DNA from 3 places in the Bradyrhizobium sp. CB1717 genome. Region 3 is predicted to be linked to each of the others. Evidence: predicted binding sites of a transcription regulator. Region 3 holds the regulator's gene; each other region holds the start of a gene.
What was found. Region 3 encodes LexA, which represses DNA repair genes until DNA is damaged. Its sites were predicted from a motif close to TGTTCNNNNTGTGTTCNG; they were not measured.

Region 1 (6,883 bases), 2.0 Mb from region 3:
GCGACGAACAGCAGGCCCGCGGCGAGGATGCCGAAGAACAGGATCATCGTCAGCGGATTGAAGCCCTTGTCGAGATTTGGCCGCGAGGCCGGCTGGATCGGCGCGGGATCAGCTACCGCGCGGTCGAATGCTACATCGGTCATGTGGACGCCCCTTAACTTTCAGGTAAGGGTATTGTCCGCGATGGATTTGAAGCCTGGATGACAAGCGCTGGTTGAAAAGCGTTTTCCCGCCAGTATTTAGGCGGCGCGCGCGGATTTCCTCTGCAGGCTGGCGGCGATCTTCAGGTCTTCGACAAAGCGCTGATATTCCAGCACCTTGGCCTCCGGATCGGGCAGCCGCAGCAGATAGGACGGGTGCACCGTCACCAGCGCCTTGCGGCCATCGGGAAGGTCGATCAGCCGGCCGCGGTTCTTGCCGATAGGCGTGATCTTGCCGAACACGCTCTGCGCGGCGGTCGCGCCCATCGCGACGATGAGATCGGGCTGGATTGCCGAAACTTCCCGCTCATACCATTGCCGGCACGCCCGGATCTCCGGCGTATTCGGCTTCTGGTGCAGCCGGATCTTTCCGCGCGGCACGAATTTGAAGTGCTTCACGGCGTTGGTGACATAGACCTTCTTGCGGTCGACGCCGGCCTCCTCCAGCGCACGATCGAGCATCTGGCCGGCCGGGCCGACGAAGGGGTGGCCGGCGAGGTCTTCCTTGTCGCCGGGCTGCTCGCCGACCAGCATGATGTTGGCGTTCTTCGGGCCCTCGCCGAACACGGTCTGCGTCGCGTCCTTGTAGAGATGGCAGGCGCGGCAATGGGCGGCTTCCTCGCGGAGCGCTTCGAGATCGTCGGCAGTAGTCTTGCGTGTCATCGGAGCCTCCGGCCGCTTCTGAGGCTTGTGCGGATCGGTTGCGGCATTGGCGATCATGGCGCCGGTCATGCGCTCGGCGTCCTCGATCAAGGGCTTAATGATCGAAGCCTCGGGCAGGTTCCTCCAGTATTTCTTGGGCATCTCGGCCTGCATCGCCTTCACCTTGAGCCGGGCCGGATTGAAGATGCTGGCATAATAGGGGCGCCAGGTTTCCTCCAGCCGGTCTTCGCCGGGCGCTTCGCTCTTGCTGACACCTGATGTGAATGAGAGCGCGTGGCCATCCCAATGCGCGCAAAGATTTGGCGTCAGGATCGACCAGGGCATGTCGGCAAAGCGCTTGGCGAAGAACGGGGCTGCGAGCTCGACGATGTGATGCTCCGGTTCGAACCAGGCGACGTAATGTGCTGCGCGTTCACGGCCGATCTCGCGGAAGCGCACGAAGGCATGCATCTTGTGCTCGTCGCGATGGACGGCTCTTGCCATCGCCGTGACCTGCGCGACGTCAGGATCGGTGGCGACCTCGATGAGGTCGTGGTTGTCCTTCAGCCGGAACAGCACGCGATAGAGGATGGCAAAGCGTTGGGGATCGCGATGCAGGATCGCGGCCTTCGCCAGCTCGACGAATTTTGCCGATACGTTGAAGGTGCCGTCGTTCACCTCAAGGATCGGAGACGGCGCGGGCGGTGCAAACAACTCCGCTTCGCCGCCCCGCACGGCCCAGGTGATATCGCGCGGCTCCACATGATGAAGCACGAGCGTACGCGCGGCTTGGCGCCAGCCGTCGAAATCGGTTTCGGTGTCGAGGGTGATGTACTGCATCAGAAGCCAAATCCCAGTTGCGTTGCTTTCGGCTTGAACCGCTCGATCAGCCCGGCAGCGTCGAGCCGATGCGGTGACGGACGGTGATCGCTGAGGACGATGAAGGGCAGCGCCTTGGTGCGGGGCACATGCAGCCGCGCGAGATCGGCGAGGCGGATGGTGGTGGTGCGCCGTGCCGCGATGATACGCTCTACGGCCTTGGTGCCGAAGCCCGGCACGCGCAGCAGCTCCTCGCGGCTGGCGCGGTTGACGTCGAGCGGGAAGCGATCGCGATGGCGCAGCGCCCAGGCGAGTTTTGGATCGATGTCCAGCGGCAGCATGGCGCTGTCGTCGACGATCTCGCCGACGTCAAAACCGTAGAACCGCATCAGCCAGTCGGCCTGGTAGAGCCGGTGCTCGCGCAGCAGCGGTGGCTGCACCAGAGGCAGCGCGCGGCTCGCGTCGGGGATCGGGCTGAAGGCGGAGTAGTAGACGCGCCTCAATTTGTATGAGCTGTAGAGATTGGCGCTGGTGTGGAGAATGGTGTGATCGGAGGCGCTATCGGCACCGACGATCATCTGCGTGCTCTGTCCTGCCGGCGCGAAGCGCTGCGGTTTTGCCTTCGTCTTCGCGCTGCGATCTTCCTCGGCTTCGTCGAGCTTCAGCCGCAGCCGGCCCATGGTGCGGCGGATCGCGCGGACGTCCTTCTCGGGCGCGAATTGCTTAAGGCTCGTCTCCTGCGGCATCTCGATATTGATGGAGAGACGGTCGGCATATTTGCCGGCTTCCGCGATCAGGCCGTCGTCGGCCTCGGGAATGGTCTTGAGGTGGATATAGCCGCGGAAGTGATGCTCCTCGCGCAGCTTTCGCGCGACGCTGACCACCTGCTCCATGGTGTAGTCGGGACTGCGGATGATGCCGGAAGAGAGGAACAGGCCCTCGATGTAATTGCGCCGGTAGAAGTCGAGCGTCAGCTTGACCACCTCCTCGATGGTGAAGCGGGCGCGCGGCACGTTGGAGGAGGCGCGGTTGACGCAATAGAGGCAATCGTAATTGCAGGCGTTGGTCAGCAGCACCTTGAGCAAGGAGATGCAGCGTCCGTCCGGCGCGTAGGAATGGCAGATGCCCATGCCGGGCGCGGTCGAGCCCATGCCCTTGCCGTCGCTGGAATCCCGCTTCTCGGTGCCGCTGGAGGCGCAGGACGCGTCGTATTTGGCGGCATCCGCCAGAATCTCCAGCTTGCGTTGTACGTCCATCCTGGAATCCCTTTGATTCAGCTCATGAATCCCTGGCCCGCCAATTCGATTGACTCTTCGGCCGCCGTTAGCTTTATATTAGAACATATCATGAACAAATGAGCCAGCCGTTGGTTCTTCTTTTGAAGACCACGGCATCAAATTCCTGAGGAGCGGCGAGCATGAGCGGCGCCCGTAAAAGCGCGCTTGCGACCTTGCGCGGCCAGATCGAGCGCATCGAGACGGCGGAGGTCGTGCATCAGCAAGACCGCGTCGCGCTCGGCCACGGCGAAATCGATCGCGCGTTGAAGGGCGGGCTCGCGCGCGCGGCGATCCATGAGGTGTTTTGCGAAGGGCGCCAGGGCGCGGCCGCGACCGGCTTCGTCATGGGGCTTGCCGGGCGTGTCTCGGCGCGCCGGCCGCTGCTGTGGGTGCGGCAGGATTTTTCGGAGATTGAAACCGGCGCGCTGTCGATGAGCGGGCTATCCGAGCTCGGCCTCGATCCGCGCCGCGTGGTGATGGTGCGCGCCGCCGATGTCGAGAGCGCGCTGCGCACCTCGGCCGATGCGCTCGCCTGCGATGCGCTCGGCGCCGTCGTGCTCGAGCTCTGGGGCGATGTCAGGCAGTTCGATCTCGTGGCGAGCCGCAAGCTGACGCTGGCTGCGCAAGGCTCGGGCGTCACCGGTCTGATGCTGCGCATGGCCGCGCAGCCGCTGCCTTCGACCGCGGAGACGCGATGGATGCTGCGCGCGGCGCATTCGCCGCCGGGCTCAGCTTCAATGCCTGCGGCGCCTTGGAGCGCCTGGGGCGCGCCGCGCTTCGATGCCGAGCTCTTGCGCAATCGTCATGGCCCGTGCGGCCGGTGGATCATGGAATGGAATTGTGATGAGTGCCAGTTCAGTGAACCCTCGACGTATTCTCAGCCTGTGGCTGCCGCGCTTGCCCATCGACCGGATTCAGCGGTTCTTCAACAACGCCGGGCTGGGTAAGGCCAATCATGAGCCGAGCATTGTCGTCATCAAGGAGAACAATGCGCTGGTGATCCATGCGGTCGACGAAACCGCCGAGCGTCTCGGCCTGTACATCGGCCAGCCCCTGGCCAATGCGCGGGCGATGTGTCCGGATCTGAAAGTGTTCGACGCCGATGTCGTGGCCGATGCCAAGACGCTCAGCGACATCGCCGACTGGTGCGACCGCTTCACGCCGCTGGTGGCGCTCGATCCGCCGCACGGGCTGTTTCTCGATATCACCGGTTGCGCGCATCTGTTCGGCGGCGAGGCGGCCCTGTTGCAGACGCTGGTTCGCGCCCTCGCACGTCAGGGCTTTGCCGTCAGCGCGGCGATCGCCGGCACGTCGGTCTGCGCGCGCACGCTGACGCGGCAGGCGACAGGCACCATCGTGGCCGATGGCGGGGAGGCGGAGGCGATCAGTCCATTTCCAGTCTCAGCGCTCGGCGCGGGCGAGGCCATCGCCACCGGCCTGCGCCGCGCCGGGCTGAAGACCATCGGCGATGTCGCCTCGCGCAACCCCTCCGAGATCACGGCACGGTTCGGTGCGCGGTTTTCGACCCTGCTCGCGCATGCGCTGGGGCAGGGCGATGCGCCGATCAATCCGCGCAAGCCGCTGCCCGACTACATCGTCGAGAAGCGCTTTGCCGAGCCGATCGCGACCGACACGATGATTGCGATGACGCTGTCGCGGCTTGCGGACACGTTGATCGCGTCCATGGAGAAGCAGGGCAAGGGCGCGCGGCGGCTGGAAGCCGCCTTCTTCCGCACCGACGGCGTGGTGCGCGCGATCATGGTCGAGACCGGGCGTCCCGTGACGCGTAGCGCGGTGGTCGACCGCCTGTTCCGCGAGCGCCTCGATGCGCTCGCCGATCCGCTCGATCCCGGTTTCGGCTTCGACATGGTGCGGCTGTCGGCGAGCCGCACCGAGATCGTTGTGCAGGAGCAGCGCGACCTCGACGCCCATGTCCACGACAATGACGAGCTCGCCGCTTTGATCGACCGCATCGCCGCGCGCATCGGGGGAAAACGCGTCGTCGTGCACCTGCCGCAGGACACCCATATCCCCGAAAGCGCGGTGCTGGCCGCGCCTGCGCAGCATCATCTCACGTCTGCCATGCAGGCCGAATGGCCTGTTCGCACCGAGAGCGAGCCGCCGCTGCGCCCGTTGCGGTTGTTCGACAAGCCGGAGCCGATCAAGGTGCCGTTCGCGACCGTGCCTGATGGCCCGCCGCATCAATTCACCTGGCGCCGTGCGCTGCACGCGGTGGTGCGGGTGGAAGGGCCCGAGCGCATCGCCATGGAATGGTGGCGGCAGGACGGCAAGCAGCTGACGCGGGACTATTTCCGCATCGAGGATGCCGAGGGCCTGCGCTTCTGGATCTTTCGCGACGGTCTCTACGAGGGGGAGGTATTCGACGGCGACGGCAAGCCCGCGTCTCCCGGCTGGTATGTTCACGGTCTCTTCGCATGAATACGCCCGCCTATGCCGAGATCGGCATCACCACGAATTTCTCCTTCCTGCGCGGCGGCTCGGATCCGCGCGCCTATGTGCATCAGGCGAGCATTCTGGGCCTCCCCGCGATCGGCATTGCCGATCACAACACGCTCGCCGGTGTGGTGCGGGCCTACAAGGAACTCGACAATGACAAGGTGCTGCACAAGCCGAAGCTTTTGATCGGCGCCCGCATCGTCTTCATCGACGGTACGCCCGACATCCTGGTCTATCCGCGCGATCGTGCGGCCTATGGCCGGCTGTGTCAGCTCCTGACCCGGGGCAAGCGCGGCGACGACATCACGCGGATCGAGAAGGGCGAGTGTCATCTGAGGTTTGCCGATCTCCTGGAGTTTTCGCAAGGCCAGCTCCTGGTGTTGGCGCTGCCCCATCGTTTCGAGCCGGCGCAGGCTTTGGATATCCTCGCAAAACTTAAAGACACCCGCGCCGAGGGCGTGTGGCTGGCGGCGAGCCTGATCTATCGCGGTGACGACCGGCGGCGCCTCTCGCGGCTCGACGATCTGGCGGCCAAAGCAAAGGTGCCGCTGCTCGCGACCAACGAGGTGCTCTATCACGATCCCGGCCGCCGTCCGCTGCAGGACGTGCTGACCTGCATCCGGGAGAAGACCACGATCGAGGCGGTCGGGCGGAAGCTCGAGGCCAATGCCGAGCGATTTTTGAAAACGCCACGCGAGATGTCGCGGCTGTTCCGCGATTTTCCCGACGCCATCGCGGAGACCATGCGCTTTGCGAACGCAATCGACTTCTCGCTCGACCAGCTCAAATACCAGTACCCGGACGAGCCGGTGCCGCCGGGCAAGACCGCGCAAGGACATCTGGAGGATCTCACCTGGGCAGGCGTGCAAAAGTATTTCGGCGGCGAGATCGACGACAAGCTGCGCGCCACCCTGAGGAAAGAGCTCGCGCTCATCGCCGAGCTGAAATACGCGCACTATTTCCTCACCGTGCACGACATCGTCCACTACGCGCGCAGCCAGAACATCCTGTGCCAGGGGCGCGGCTCGGCGGCGAACTCAGCCGTCTGTTACGTGCTCGGCATCACCTCGGTCGACCCGACCAAGGTCGACCTGCTGTTCGAGCGCTTCATCTCCAAGGAGCGGCTGGAGCCGCCCGACATCGACGTCGATTTCGAGCATTCGCGGCGCGAGGAGGTGATGCAATATGTCTATCGCCGCTATGGCCGCCACCGCGCCGCGATCATCGCCACCGTCATCCACTACCGCCCGCGCAGTGCCATCCGCGACGTCGGCAAGGCGCTCGGCCTCACCGAGGACGTCACCGCCGCGCTCGCCGACACCGTCTGGGGCAGCTGGGGCAAGGGCCTCAACGACATGCAGGTCAGGCAGGCCGGGCTCGATCCGCAAAACCCGATGATCAACCTCGCGGTCGAGCTTGCGACCGAATTGATCGAATTCCCGCGCCATCTCTCCCAGCATGTCGGCGGTTATGTGCTGACCCAGGACC
Region 2 (6,883 bases), 2.4 Mb from region 3:
TCGGCGCTGCGGCCATCGCGCAACGCGCAGAGGCTCGCCCCGTTGCCGAGATGTGCGATGACGGTGCGCCTGGCCGCAAGCTCCGGCGCGATCTCGGCGATGCGCCCCGCGACATATTCGAAGGAGAGACCGTGAAAGCCGTAGCGCCTGACGCCGCACGCCTCGAAGCGCCTGGGAATGGCAAAACGACTCGCCGGCGGGGCGAGGCCGTGATGGAAGGCGGTGTCAAAGCAGGCGATCTGCGTCAGCGCGGGCCGGATCGCTCCGATGGTGCGGACCGGCGCGAGGCAGCGCGGCTGGTGCAGCGGAGCCAGTGGTGTCAGCGCCTCCAGCTTCGCGGTGACGTCGTCCGTCAGGACAGCCGGACCCGAATAGTCCGGACCGCCATGAACGATACGGTGACCGACCGCGCGCAAGCTGCCCTTTCCGAACCGGTCGTCGATGAAGGCGAGCACCTCCGCGAACAGATGACCGTCGTCGGTATCCGATGCGTCTCTCCGCGTCTCGAACAGGTCCTCGCCCGCAGGTCTCTTCACGACGAGCCGCGGCTTGTCCTCGTGCTCGTCGAGCTGGCCCTTGCACAGCAGGATGGGGTCGGCCGCCGCAATCTCGAACAGGCCGAACTTGATGCTCGACGATCCCGAATTGAGGACGAGGACCGCCTCCGGCGCCGGCATGACGTCACCCCGCCTTGCTGGGCCAGACCCAGTCGCGGACGTCAGGCATGTCCTCGCCGTGCTCGCGCACATAACGCGAATGCTCGATCAGCTTGTCGCGGAACTGTTGCTTCACCTGCGCGGCCCTGGTCGCCAGCCCCGGCACGCGTTCGATCGCCTCGATGGCGAGGTGATAGCGGTCGAGCTCGTTGAGCACGACCATGTCGAACGGCGTCGTCGTGGTGCCTTCCTCGGCGAAGCCGCGCACATGCAGGCCGGCATGGTTGGTGCGGTTATAAGTCAGCCGGTGGATCAGGTAGGGATAGCCGTGATAGGCGAAGATGACGGGCTTGTCGCGCGTGAACAGGCTGTCGAAGTCGCGGTCGGACAGGCCGTGCGGATGCTGCCCCCTGGGCTGCAGCGTCATGAGGTCGACGACGTTGACGACGCGGATCTTCAGTTCCGGCAGTGCCCTGCGCAGGAGATCGACGGCGGCGAGCGTCTCAAGCGTCGGCACGTCGCCGGCGCAGGCCATCACCACGTCGGGCTCGGTGTTCGTGTCCTCGTTGCCGGCCCAGGTCCAGATGCCGATGCCTGCATCGCAATGCGTCGCGGCCTCCTGCATCGACAGCCATTGCGGCGCCGGCTGCTTGCCGGCGACGATGACGTTGATGCGGTTGTAGGTGCGCAGGCAATGGTCGGCGATCCATAGCAGCGTGTTGGCATCCGGCGGAAAATAGATGCGGACGATGTCGGCCTTCTTGTTGGCGACGAGATCGACGAAGCCGGGATCCTGATGGCTGAAGCCGTTGTGGTCCTGGCGCCAGACATGCGAGGTCAAGAGGTAGTTCAGCGAGGCGATCGGCCGCCGCCACGGCAGATGACGCGTCACCTTCAGCCATTTGGCGTGCTGGTTGAACATGGAATCCACGATGTGGATGAAGGCCTCGTAGCAGGAGAAGAAGCCATGGCGTCCGGTCAGCAGGTAGCCCTCGAGCCAGCCCTGGCAGAGATGCTCGCTCAACACCTCCATCACGCGGCCGTCCTGGGCGAGATGCACGTCGTACGGTTCGGTCGGCTCCATCCAGACACGCTCGGTCGCGTCGAACACGGCATCCAGCCGGTTTGACGCGGTCTCGTCGGGACCCATGATGCGGAAGTTACGCTCTTGCGCGTTCAGGCGAATGACGTCGCGCAGGAATTTGCCGAGCTCGCGCGTCGCTTCTCCAACGACGCCGCCAGGCTGCGGCACGTCCACGGCAAAGCTGCGGAAGTCGGGCAGATTCAGCTCCTTCTTGAGGAGACCACCATTGGCGTGCGGATTGGCGCCCATGCGGCGGCTGCCTTCAGGGGCGAGCGCCTGCAGTTCGGGGGCGAGCGCGCCGCTCGCGTCGAACAGTTTGTCCGGCTCGTAGCTGCGCATCCAGTCTTCAAGGATCTTCAGATGCGCCGGATTCTCGCGGCAGCCCGCAACGGGTACCTGATGCGCGCGCCAGAAATCTTCGACCTTCTTGCCGTCGACCTCCTTCGGACCCGTCCATCCCTTCGGGCTGCGCAGCACGATCATCGGCCAGCGCGGCCGCTCGACCGTCTTGCGTCCGTCGCGAGCGTGTTGCTGGATCGAGCGGATGCTGGCGAATGCGACGTCGAGCGCATCCGCCATGGCCTGGTGCATCAATTTGGGATCGCCACCCTCGACGAACAGCGGCTCGTGGCCGAGGCCGCGGAACAGATCGCGGATCTCGCTGTCGGGCATCCGTCCGAGCACGGTCGGGCCCGCGATCTTGTAGCCGTTGAGATGCAGGATCGGCAGCACCGCGCCGTCATGGGCCGGGCTCAGGAACTTGTTGGAGTGCCAGGACGCCGCGAGCGGACCGGTTTCGGCTTCACCGTCCCCGACGACGCAGGCCACGACCAAATCAGGATTGTCGAACGCCGCGCCATAGGCGTGCACCAGCGCATAGCCGAGCTCGCCGCCCTCGTGGATCGAGCCGGGGGTCTCAGGCGCCGCGTGGCTCGGAATGCCGCCGGGGAAGGAGAACTGCCTGAACAGCTTGCGCAATCCGTCCGCATTGCGCGCGATGTCAGGATAGATCTCGCTGTAGCTGCCTTCGAGATAGGTGTTGGCGACCATGCCCGGACCGCCATGGCCGGGGCCGCAGACATAGAGAACGTTGAGATCGAGCGCGCGGATGACGCGGTTGAGATGGGCATAGATGAAGTTCAAGCCGGGTGTCGTGCCCCAATGGCCGAGCAGACGCGGCTTGATGTGCTCGGGCCGCAGGGGCTCGCGCAGCAGCGGGTTTTCGAGCAGGTAGATTTGCCCGACCGAGAGGTAGTTGGCAGCGCGCCAATAGCGATCGAGGAGATCGAGGTCGCCGCTCGCGGCGGCCGTTTTTTGTTGGATTGTCATGTTCCTGCCGACCTTCACAGAGCGATCGTCACCAACCCGGTTCCGGCGTGATCGATCCGTCGCTCATGAAACGGGATGGCCGCGACGCCGGTGTTGCGTGAGGTCAAAGGCGGGCGCGCGAATTTTGGGCAGCTCTACTGTGCATGGGGTTGTTTTCGGGTTTTTTGTTTATGTTCTTGATTTGTTCCTTTGGCGTGCTATCTTGGTTTCATGAGTCCAGCATCTTCTTCTGCTCTCAAGCACCCGCCGGTCACGGCGCCCTCCGAGCCGGCGGGTGCGCCTTCCGACTTTCCTGAACTGGCGGTCGCCATCGACCGCCAGCGCAGGCGAGGTCGGGGTGCCCAGTCCAACGCCAGCGGCCGCTATGAGGCCGAGGCGCGCGTCGCCTTCGACGACGGCTGGCAGAGCCTTGAGGATTTGCCGCCGTTCAAGACGACGGTGGCGGTGGACGCCTCACGCAAGGTGATCACCCGCAACGACTCCCCCGATATCGGCTTCGACCGCTCCATCAATCCCTATCGCGGCTGCGAGCATGGCTGTGTCTATTGCTTCGCGCGGCCGACCCATGCCTATCTCGGCCTGTCGCCGGGGCTCGACTTCGAGTCGAAACTGTTCGTGAAGCCCGAGGCGCCGGCGCTGCTGGAGAAGGAGCTCGCCGCCCCCGGCTACGAGCCGCGGATGATTGCGATCGGCACCAACACCGATCCCTATCAGCCGATCGAGCGCGAGCGCAAAATCATGCGCGGCATTCTGGAGGTGCTGGAGCGCACCGGGCATCCCGTCGGCATCGTCACCAAATCGGCGCTGGTCGTGCGCGACATCGACATTCTCCAGCGCATGGCCAAGCGCAACCTCGCCAAGGTCGCGATATCGGTGACCTCGCTCGATCCCAAGCTGGCGAGGACCATGGAGCCGCGCGCCTCGACGCCGCCGAAGCGGCTGGAGGCGCTGAAGCAGCTCTCGGAGGCCGGCATTCCCACCACCGTGATGGTCGCGCCTGTCATTCCCGCGCTGAACGATTCCGAGATCGAGCGCATCCTCGATGCCGCCGCTCATGCCGGCGTCAAGGAAGCCTCCTACGTGCTGCTGCGGTTGCCGCTGGAGGTGCGCGATCTCTTCCGCGAATGGCTGATGGCGAACTACCCGGACCGCTATCGCCACGTCTTCACACTGATCCGCGACATGCGCGGCGGCCGCGACTACGACGCGAAATGGGGCGAGCGGATGAAGGGCACCGGACCGATGGCCTGGACCATCGGCCGCCGCTTCGAGATCGCCTGCGACAGGCTCGCTCTCAACAAGCGCCGCTCCAAGCTGACCACGGATCACTTTGCGCGGCCGAAGCGGAACGGCGAGCAGCTCAGCCTGTTCTGACCGGGCAAGTTCTGATCGGGAAAGTGGAAGAGGCGTCCCATGAGCAAGGAAGTTCCGGCTCCGATCCCGCGACTCACCGTCATCACGCTCGGCGTCAGCGACATCCGCGCCAGTATCGCCTTCTACGACGCGCTCGGCTTTTCGCGCCGGCTGAGGGCGACCGGCGAGGCGGTCGCGTTCTACGACACCGGCGGTCCGGTGCTCGCGCTGTTTCGCTGGGACCTGCTCGCAGCGGACGCATCCCTGCCAGATGAGCCGAGACCAACGACCTTCCGCGGCACCACGCTCGCCTGGAACTGTCGCACGCGCGAGGAGGTCGATGCAGTCCTGTCTTTCGCCGTCAGCAAGGGCGCAAGGCTGCTGAGGCCTGCGTGCGAGACCGATTATGGCGGCTATCGCGGCTATTTCGCCGATCCCGATGGCCACGTCTGGGAGGCCGTGGTGGCGCCCGGCATCGAGGTCGGTGAGGACCGGCGGGTGCATCTGGCGGAGTAGGGCGGCCGACCTGAATAACGGGAATTATCCGGGGTTCCCGGTTGCGCCGGCGGGGCCGCTTGCGCACGATCCCGGCCATGATTCGAGACAAGTCCGCCAGGAAGCCGGCCAAGGGCGCGCCGAAAGAGGGTGCTGCGAAGCAGGCAGCGCCTGCCAAGGCCGCCAAGCTTACCGACGTCAAGGCTCCCGCCGGCAAGAAAGGCATCATCGCGATTGCGCCGCCAAGCTTTCGCCGCGAGCGCGCGCTGATCAAGCGTGGCGTCTGGCCGATCGCGGGCTGCGACGAGGCCGGTCGCGGGCCGCTGGCGGGACCCGTGGTGGCGGCCGCGGTGATTCTCGACCCCGACCGCATTCCGCGCGGCATCGATGATTCCAAGCGCCTGACCGCCGAGGAGCGCGAAAGACTGTTCGACAAGATCTGCGCCACTGCGCAGGTCTCGGTGGTCGTCGCCTCACGCGCCCGGATCGACCGCGACAACATCCTGCGCGCCTCGCTGTGGGCGCTGAAGCGCGCCGTGGTGGCGCTGCCCGAGGCGCCCCGCCATGTCTTCGTCGACGGCCGCGACCGCCTCGACACGACTTGCGACTGCGAGGCCGTGATCGGCGGCGACGGTATCGTGCTGTCGATCGCGGCGGCCTCGATCATCGCCAAGGTGACGCGCGACCGGCTGATGTGCGCGCTGGCGCAGGACTGCCCCGGCTACGGTTTCGAGCAGCACAAGGGCTACGCCGTCCCCGAGCACCTCGACGCCCTCGACCGGCTCGGCCCCACCGTCCATCACCGCAGCTTCTTCGCCCCCGTCGCCGCCGCCCGCGCCAAGCACATGCCCTGGACCGTCGAGCCGGTGCAGGACCTGTTCTCGGTCACCGAAGTGGAGGTGCAGGTGGAAGCGGGCGTCGAAATCAACGCTCGAGCGGGCCTCTAGCGTAGACGGTCGTTGCCACGACGCGCAGCGCCCTTTATCAAAACAGATGCGAGCGAATAAGGCCGGCTGGACGGGTTGGCTGCATCTTTCGGACGTTGCATGCGGTTTACCTCCCTGGTCATCGAGCTCATTCGCGCCCGGCCGCGGCTGATCGTGTGGATCGCCGTGCTGCTGCAGGCCGCGATGTGGCTGTTCGTGGCCTTGGTGTTTTACCGCAGCCCGCCTGGCTCCCTGGCGACGCTGCTGGCGTTCGGCAGGGAATACCAGGTCGGTACCGATCTCGGCCCGCCCTTGCCGGTCTGGCTCGCCGACATCGCCTACCGCCTCGCCGGCGGCCACATGTTCGGCGTCTATGTGCTCGCCCAGCTCTGCGAGATCGCGACCTTCATCGCGCTCTATCATCTCGCCCGCGCCGTGGTCGGCTCGCAGCAGGCGGTGCTCGCCGTGCTCCTGACCATGACGGTGCTGGCCTTCTCCTCGCCCACGCTCGATTTCGGCCCGCTGGTGCTGGCGCGCCCGCTCTGGGCGCTGCTGCTGCTCCATTCCTGGCAAATCATCGGCCAGCGCCGCGGCAATGCCTGGTTCGCCTGGTCGATCGAGGCGGGCCTGCTGCTGCTGACAACGCCTGCTGCGGTGTTTCTGTTGCTCCTGCTCGTCGTCTTCGCGGTCTCGACCGCGGGCGGCCGCCGGACGCTGCGCGCGCTCGATCCGCTGTTCGCCGTTATCGTCGTCGCCGTGCTGGCGCTGCCCTATGCGGTCTGGCTGATGCGGGCCGAGACGCTGGTGCTGCCGGCCCTGCCGCAGCTTGCCGAGCTGAGCACCCGCGCGATCCACGCGGCCTGGCTACTCGGCGGGCTCGTGCTCGGGGCGGCCGCAATCCCGGCGCTGACCTTCCTCAACACCCGCCTGTTCGTCGCCAAGGGCGAGGAGGCGCCGATCATCTACCGGCCGCCGGTCGAGCCGCTCGCGCGCAACTTCGTCTATTTCTTCGCGCTGGCGCCGGCGCTCGGCGCGGTGCT
Region 3 (6,883 bases):
GTTCCCGCTGTTCGACCACGATCCGTACCGATACTGAGGAAAGGAAGTAGGTGACCCCGCTCTCTCCCGGCAGCGCAGACGCGCTTCTGTTCGATCTCGGACGCGTGGTGCTCGACATCGATTTCTCCAGGGCGATCGCCTGCTGGGCGGGACACGCCGGCTGCAAGCCCGAAGCCATTGTCGCGCGCTATGTGCGCGACAGCGAAGCCTATCGGCTGCACGAGGTCGGCAAGATCAGCGACGCGGACTATTTCGCCTCGCTGCGCTCATCACTCGGGATCGCGATTTCCGACGCGCAGTTCCTGGAGGGCTGGAACGCGATCTTCGCCGGCGAGATGCCCGACATTGCGGAATTGTTGCCGCGTGCGGCCAGGCAGATGCCGCTCTACGCCTTCTCGAACACCAACCGGCCGCATGTCGACCATTTCTCGAAGGAATATGCCAGCCTGCTCGGCCATTTCCGCGAGCTCTACCTGTCGTCCAGCATCGGCCTGCGTAAACCGGACGCGGAGGCTTTCGACCATGTCGTGGCGGCAATCGGCGTGCCAGCGAGCCGCATCGTCTTCTTCGACGACCTCGCAGAAAACATCGAGGGGGCGCGGGCGCGCGGATTGACCGCGGTGCATGTGACCTCGCCCCGTGACGTCGGCGATGCGCTGAAAAAGCTCGGGATTTGACGGAACCGCCCCCGGTTCCCCGGAACTCGTTTGCCCGAAATGAGGAACCAAATCACTTTGTGCATTTTTGTACAGAGTTCCGGGAACGGAATCGGCCCTTCCGGACTCTTCAGTCGGTTGGAACTTCTACATTGGACCGATCGACGTGCTGGGCAAATCCTACCTCACCAAGCAAGCCTCTCTCCTGCTCGAGTTCGCAAGAACCACCTCGGACTCCGACCTATCCGCCAAGTTGATCAGCAAGGCCGCCGACCTGAAATCCCAGGCCGACCCGCTGCCCGACAAGGACCAGGGCCCCAAAGCGCCGGACGTCAGTCCGGACGAGCCGGCAGGGAGTTGACCGATGCTGGCCGTGGCGCTCGTTCTTCTCGTGCTTGCCATGGCCGTCCTCGTGCCGGTCTGCCTCGCCTTCCGGATCATGCCGCGGCGGATTTGAGGTCTCTCTTCACCACAGAGCGGATGATGCAGGTTGAATGATCCTGCGTCTCGCCTGTTTTGCCTCTGCGCCCGCACTCGGCTAAAACTCTGGCCGCCGATTTGCCGAACGTGCTCAGCAGGAGTTTTCACCCGTGGCCTTGATGCCGGTATCCGATGCGCTTGCCGCAGTGCTTGCCGGCGCGGAGCCGCTGCCTGAGGAGACGGTCTCCCTCGCCCAAGCCTTTCACCGCGTGCTCGCGCGCGACATCGCGGCGCGGCGGACGCAGCCGCCGGAGGCGATGTCGGCAATGGATGGCTATGCCGTGCGCGCGGCCGATGCGGCGACGATCGATTCCCAACTGACGGTGATCGGCGAGGTCGCGGCGGGGCGGCCGTTTGCCGGGTTGGTCGGCGCCGGCGAAGCGGTCCGCATATTCACTGGCGGCGTCGTTCCCGCCGGCGCGGATGCGATCGTGATCCAGGAGGATACGGCCGCGGACGGCAAGCGCATCACGATCAAGGAAGCAGCGATTCCCGGACGGCACATCCGGCGCGCCGGGATCGACTTTGCCGAGGGCGACGTGCTGCTGCGCAAGGGAACCCGGCTCACCGAGCGCGATCTCGCACTCGCCGCCGGGATGAATCATCCGCATTTGCCCGTGCAACGCCGTCCGAAGGTCGCGATCCTTGCCACCGGCGACGAGCTGGTGATGCCCGGCGCAACGCCCGGCCCCGGCCAGATCGTCTACTCCAACGGCTACGCCCTCCACGCACTCGCCCGCCAGGAGGGCGCCGATACCGTCGATCTCGGGGTTGCCGCCGATACGCTGGAGGCCACCACCGCCGGGATCCGCCGGGCCCGCGAGAGCGGCGCCGACATCCTGATCACGACCGGCGGCGCCTCGGTCGGCGACCACGATCTGGTCCAGCAGGCGCTCAAGGCCGAGGGCATCGCGATGTCGTTCTGGAAGATCGCGATGCGGCCGGGCAAGCCGATGATGCACGGCCGGCTCGACGCGATGCGCGTCATCGGCCTGCCCGGCAATCCCGTGTCATCCTACGTCTGCGCTTTCCTGTTCATGGTGCCGTTGATTCGCGCGCTGTCGGGCCGCACCGTGATTCATCATCGCCGCGAGCGCGCCGTGCTCGGCCGCGACCTCAATGCCAACGACCAGCGCGAGGATTATCTTCGCACGCGCCTGGAGCGGCGCGACGACGGCACGCTGATCGCCCTTCCGGTCAATCATCAGGATTCCTCGCTGCTTGCGAATCTCGCTGCAGCACAGGCACTTCTCGTGCGCGCGCCGTTCGCGCCCAAGGCCGAAGCCGGCACGCAATGCGAGGTGCTGCTGCTGCCCGTATGAACGCTATCACCACACGCGTTCCGCGAACTTTGTCGCGTTCACGGTAAATTAAGCAGTTGCGGAACATGTATCGAACATATAGTGTCCGTTCATGATTTGTTTCGAGCATGCAGCGGCTTATCGCTGAACTGAGCGTCTCGGAATCGAACGACATCAACCGGGGGATTTTGGTCGAGATGTTAACGCGCAAACAATACGAGCTCCTGCGGTTCATCAGCGAGCGACTGAAGGAAAGCGGCGTGCCGCCATCCTTCGACGAGATGAAGGACGCGCTCGATCTGCGCTCGAAATCGGGCATCCATCGCCTGATCACCGCGCTCGAGGAGCGCGGCTTCATCCGCCGCCTGCCCAACCGCGCCCGCGCGATCGAGGTCATCAAGCTGCCCGAGCTCCAGGCGGCTGCCGGCAACCGCCGCGGTTTCACGCCGAGCGTCATCGAAGGCAATCTCGGCAAGGTGCGCACGACCTCCAGCCCGCCGGCTGACGAGGGTGAGCGTCCCGTCGCCGTGCCCGTCATGGGCCGCATCGCGGCCGGCACGCCGATCGAGGCGCTGCAGACCCGCAGCCACACCATCAGCGTACCGCCCGACATGCTCGGCTCCGGCGAGCACTACGCGCTCGAGGTGCGCGGCGATTCGATGGTGGAAGCCGGTATCCTCGACGGCGACATGGCGCTGATCCAGCGCAACGAGAGCGCCGACACCGGTGACATCGTGGTGGCGCTGATCGACGACGAGGAAGCAACGCTGAAGCGCTTCCGCCGCCGCGGCGCATCGATCGCGCTCGAGCCCGCCAACGCCGCCTACGAGGTCCGCATCCTGCCGCCCAACCGGGTGAAGATTCAGGGCAAGCTGATCGGCCTGTACCGGAAGTACTGAAGCATGATCCGGAAAAGTGCACAGCGGTTTTCCGAAAAGATCATGCTCAAACAATAACCTAAAGCGCGATGACGATTCATCCCAATCTCATCGCGCTTTAGGTGCATCCTGCGGCGCCAGTTGGCGACCGCGCCTGAACGATTGGAGCGGACAATTGTCCGCTCCGGCTGGATAGTCTTTCTGGTTCTGCACAGATTATCCGGCCACTTCCCCCGCGCTAGATCCTCGGCACGCCGCGCAAAGCACGCATCGCTTTACGGGCCTTTGAGAAACCGAGGAGACAACCATGCGCGAGATCGTCTTGAGCACTGTCACGATGGCGCTGATCGTAACCTCAGTATCACCGGCTGTCGCCGCACGATCGCATCATGTCCGCAAGACGACGCCAGCGACGACGCGCGAGCAATTCCGCAGCGCACGCGACGCCGTTGCACTGCCGTCGCAACCGGCCTGGCCGTATTCGGGCTGGTCGGCACCTGCTGGCCGTTGACGAAGAAGCACGCCGAATGCACGGGACCGGGCTTTGTTCCTCGTGCATCTGAAAAAGATATTGTGATGGCGGCGTGCGGATCCAAGCCGCAGATTTGCCCACAACCAAGCAGACCGTTGTATGCTTCCACTCTGATAGAGGCGTGCGCCTCGACAAGAGGCGCGGGTCGCTATCTTCGAATGAGGAGCACCCCGATGTGTGACTACAGCCTGCACGCCGTCGCGACGCGTCCTGCCGAAGTCGGCGAGACGATCGTCACGACAACCTTCCGCGGCACTTCCACACGCGGCTTCGCCTCCGAAGCCGACATGTCCGTCGCGGTATGCCTGCTGCCGGGAACGGAGCTCGCCTTCGCCGACAACGTCCGTTACGACAATCGCTGGATCTGGACGCGCACCATCAACTCGCGCGTCGGCAAGTTCGGCAAGATCGACCCGCACATTCCAGATCGCCATCACGATGCGATCGAATTTCCCGACGGCAAATACGTGCTGGTGACTCAGCTCGTCGAAGGCCAGCGCGCAACCGTGCTGCAATTGCCGGTGACCCAGCCACTCGGCGAGCGCGAGCACAAGCCGCAGACCATCGCCGACAGGCCGACGATCACACGCCTGCCGATCGGCTGATCGTAGCTGCCCCGGCTCGCGGGTCGGGCCATGATTGAAATCGCCATCGCCGGCCGTGGCCGGCGACGTGGTGTGGTTTGCATCTTCGAAAATACCTTCGCCAGGTCACCGCCGCTCTTCTCCGTCGCACGAAGTTTGCGCTGCCCTGCCTGAATTTTGAACGTCCGTTCCGCGGGCAAATGGCCGATGCTGCCAAAAGGCTTGAGGCGGCGGACACGTTCGATGAAAACCTTCATTCGCGTCGTTGAACTCTGGGTGCCCGACCGGACGCGCATGCGGCTGGAATTCGGCGGCGGCCTCTACGGCGAAGGGCTGTCCGCGTTCAAGGCCGCAAGTGAAGAGCTGCGCTTCGGTCGGGATGAGGGGCTTCCGGGCAGGGCCTGGGCTTCCGGCCATCCCGTCATCCTCACCAAATTCGCCAACTCCTATTTCAAACGGACCGACCAGGCCCTCGCCGCGGGCCTGACTTGCGGCGTGGCCGTGCCGGTATTTTCAGGCGAATTCCTGCAAGCCGTGATGGTCCTGTTTTGCGGCGATGACGACGCGCATGTCGGCGCGATCGAGCTCTGGCACAATGATCCCGATACCTCCCACGAGATGGGACTAGTCGACGGCTACTATGGCACCGCCGACATGTTCGAGTTCAACTCGCGGCACACCCGCTTTCCGCGCGGCTTCGGCCTGCCCGGACGCACCTGGAAGGCCGGCCTGCCGCTGATCATCAAGGACCTGCACAACGCCAAGAGCTTTCTGCGCTGGGAAGACGCCGCCGAGGTCGGGATCAATCTCGGCGTCGGCGTGCCCTACCGTACCGGCACCGACCAGACCTGGGTGCTCACCTTCCTGTCCGCGCAGGCCACGCCGATTGCGCGGCGCTTCGAGATCTGGATGCCAGATGAGACCCGCTCAGCACTGGTCTTCCGCGCCGGGGATTGCAGCGCCCAGACCGATCTGGTCGCGCTCTATGCGGACAAGTCAATCACCAGGGGCGACGGCAGCATCGGCGGCGCCTGGGCCACCGGGATGCCTGCGCTCAACGATGATCTCGCGCATGACAAATCGATCGCTGCAGCCGAAGCCCGTACGTCCGGGCTAAGCCAGATGGTTGCCTTGCCGGTGATCGGGACCGCCGGGCTCGAGGCCGTGCTGGCCTGGTACCTGTAGCCCGCCTCCTCAATCCTCAGCCTGCATGTCCGCCTCGGACGGTGTCGCATCCCGGGTACGAGGCGCCGCCGCGGGCGGCGCAAGGCTCGCACCGAAATCACCCTCGCCGGCAGTCGCCGGCGCCCACGGGCGGTCTGCGCCTCTTGCTTTGACCGTCTGCACCGCAAAGCCGTCGCCCCGCCGTGTCAGCGCCAATGCGCCCTGCGCGGCAAGGCGCTGCCGGTCTACCACCATCGCCGCGCAATCCGGCGCAGCGGGCCGGGCCGTCACCACCAGCGCGGCGCGGCTGCAGTCGTCCGCCAGCGCGTCGACGCGCAAGGCCAGCGCGACCAGCCGCCCATCGGCAAGCGGCGTCACGCAGCCGGCCTCGTCGCACGACACGCCGTCGGCCAGCGTACCATTCGCGGCATCGCGCGGATCGGCGTCGGCAGCCAGCCACTCCTTCAGCAGAAAGCCATCCTTGTTCGCCCGGATCATGTGGAAGTGCCCGTCCCTGCCGCGCACCGCGACGTTCTGCCCGTCCCCCGCGATCAGGATGTCCGGCGGCCGCGCCGACAGGCCCCAGAGGATCGCAGCCAGCAGCACCAGCCCGCCTGACCAGCGCAACGGCGTACGCAACAGGCCCATGACAATGATGCCGAGACTGGCCGCGATCAGCGGCGCGATGCCGAACGCCGGGATGCGGCCGACCGCGCCGGGCAGTGCCGCCACCCAGCGCGACACCGCGACCATCCAGTCGATGCCGATGCCCATCAGCCACCAGAACACGCCATCGAGCCCGAAGGGAGCAGCGAGCAGGCCCAACAGCCCCGCCGGCATCACCAGCGCCGATACCACCGGCATCGCGCCGAGATTGGCGAGCACCCCGTAGGGCGTTACGCGATGGAAGTGGAAGGCCGCATAGGGCGTGGTCGCAAGCCCCGCGATCAGCGAGGCCAGGAACAGCATCGCGATCTCGCGGCCGCCCCACATCGCGATGCGTGCGGTCGCGGAATGGTCGGGCGATGCATACAGGTTCGGCATGCCGATCTGCACCAGCGCCACCAGCCCGAGCGTTGCCGCAAATGACATCTGGAAACTGGGGTGAACCAGCGCTTCCGGCGCCACCGCGAGCACGATCAGCGCGGCCACGGCCAGCGTGCGGAAGGTGATGGCGCGGCGATCAACCATGACGGCGATCAGCACCACCGCGGTCATGAAGAACGAGCGTTGCGTCGCGACCTCCGCGCCCGAGAGCAGAAGATAAAACGCGGCGGCAACCAGCGCC

Region 1: a site for LexA is predicted at 2,997-3,014, ahead of QA649_RS31655 (DNA repair protein). Genes of this name have one in related genera too.
Region 2: a site for LexA is predicted at 3,241-3,258, ahead of QA649_RS10910 (PA0069 family radical SAM protein). Genes of this name have one in related genera too.

What each region holds. Positions count from the first base shown of each region.
Region 1 is NZ_CP121666.1:6,756,299-6,763,181, reverse strand. It holds gene QA649_RS31670 (inorganic phosphate transporter) at 1-143, opposite strand, end outside; gene QA649_RS31665 (UdgX family uracil-DNA binding protein) at 240-1,682, opposite strand; gene QA649_RS31660 (putative DNA modification/repair radical SAM protein) at 1,682-2,917, opposite strand; gene QA649_RS31655 (DNA repair protein) at 3,079-3,885, shown strand; gene QA649_RS31650 (DNA polymerase Y family protein) at 3,782-5,377, shown strand; gene QA649_RS31645 (error-prone DNA polymerase) at 5,374-6,883, shown strand, end outside.
Region 2 is NZ_CP121666.1:2,297,370-2,304,252, forward strand. It holds gene QA649_RS10900 (acetate/propionate family kinase) at 1-677, opposite strand, end outside; gene QA649_RS10905 (phosphoketolase family protein) at 682-3,069, opposite strand; gene QA649_RS10910 (PA0069 family radical SAM protein) at 3,280-4,443, shown strand; gene QA649_RS10915 (VOC family protein) at 4,483-4,938, shown strand; gene QA649_RS10920 (ribonuclease HII) at 5,016-5,864, shown strand; gene QA649_RS10925 (glycosyltransferase family 39 protein) at 5,964-6,883, shown strand, end outside.
Region 3 is NZ_CP121666.1:4,724,444-4,731,326, reverse strand. It holds gene QA649_RS22550 (alpha-hydroxy acid oxidase) at 1-37, shown strand, start outside; gene QA649_RS22545 (HAD family phosphatase) at 51-677, shown strand; gene QA649_RS22540 (hypothetical protein) at 823-1,017, shown strand; gene glp (gephyrin-like molybdotransferase Glp) at 1,247-2,458, shown strand; gene lexA (transcriptional repressor LexA) at 2,635-3,336, shown strand; gene QA649_RS22525 (hypothetical protein) at 3,623-3,826, shown strand; gene QA649_RS22520 (hypothetical protein) at 4,021-4,452, shown strand; gene QA649_RS22515 (GAF domain-containing protein) at 4,675-5,616, shown strand; gene QA649_RS22510 (ComEC/Rec2 family competence protein) at 5,626-6,883, opposite strand, start outside.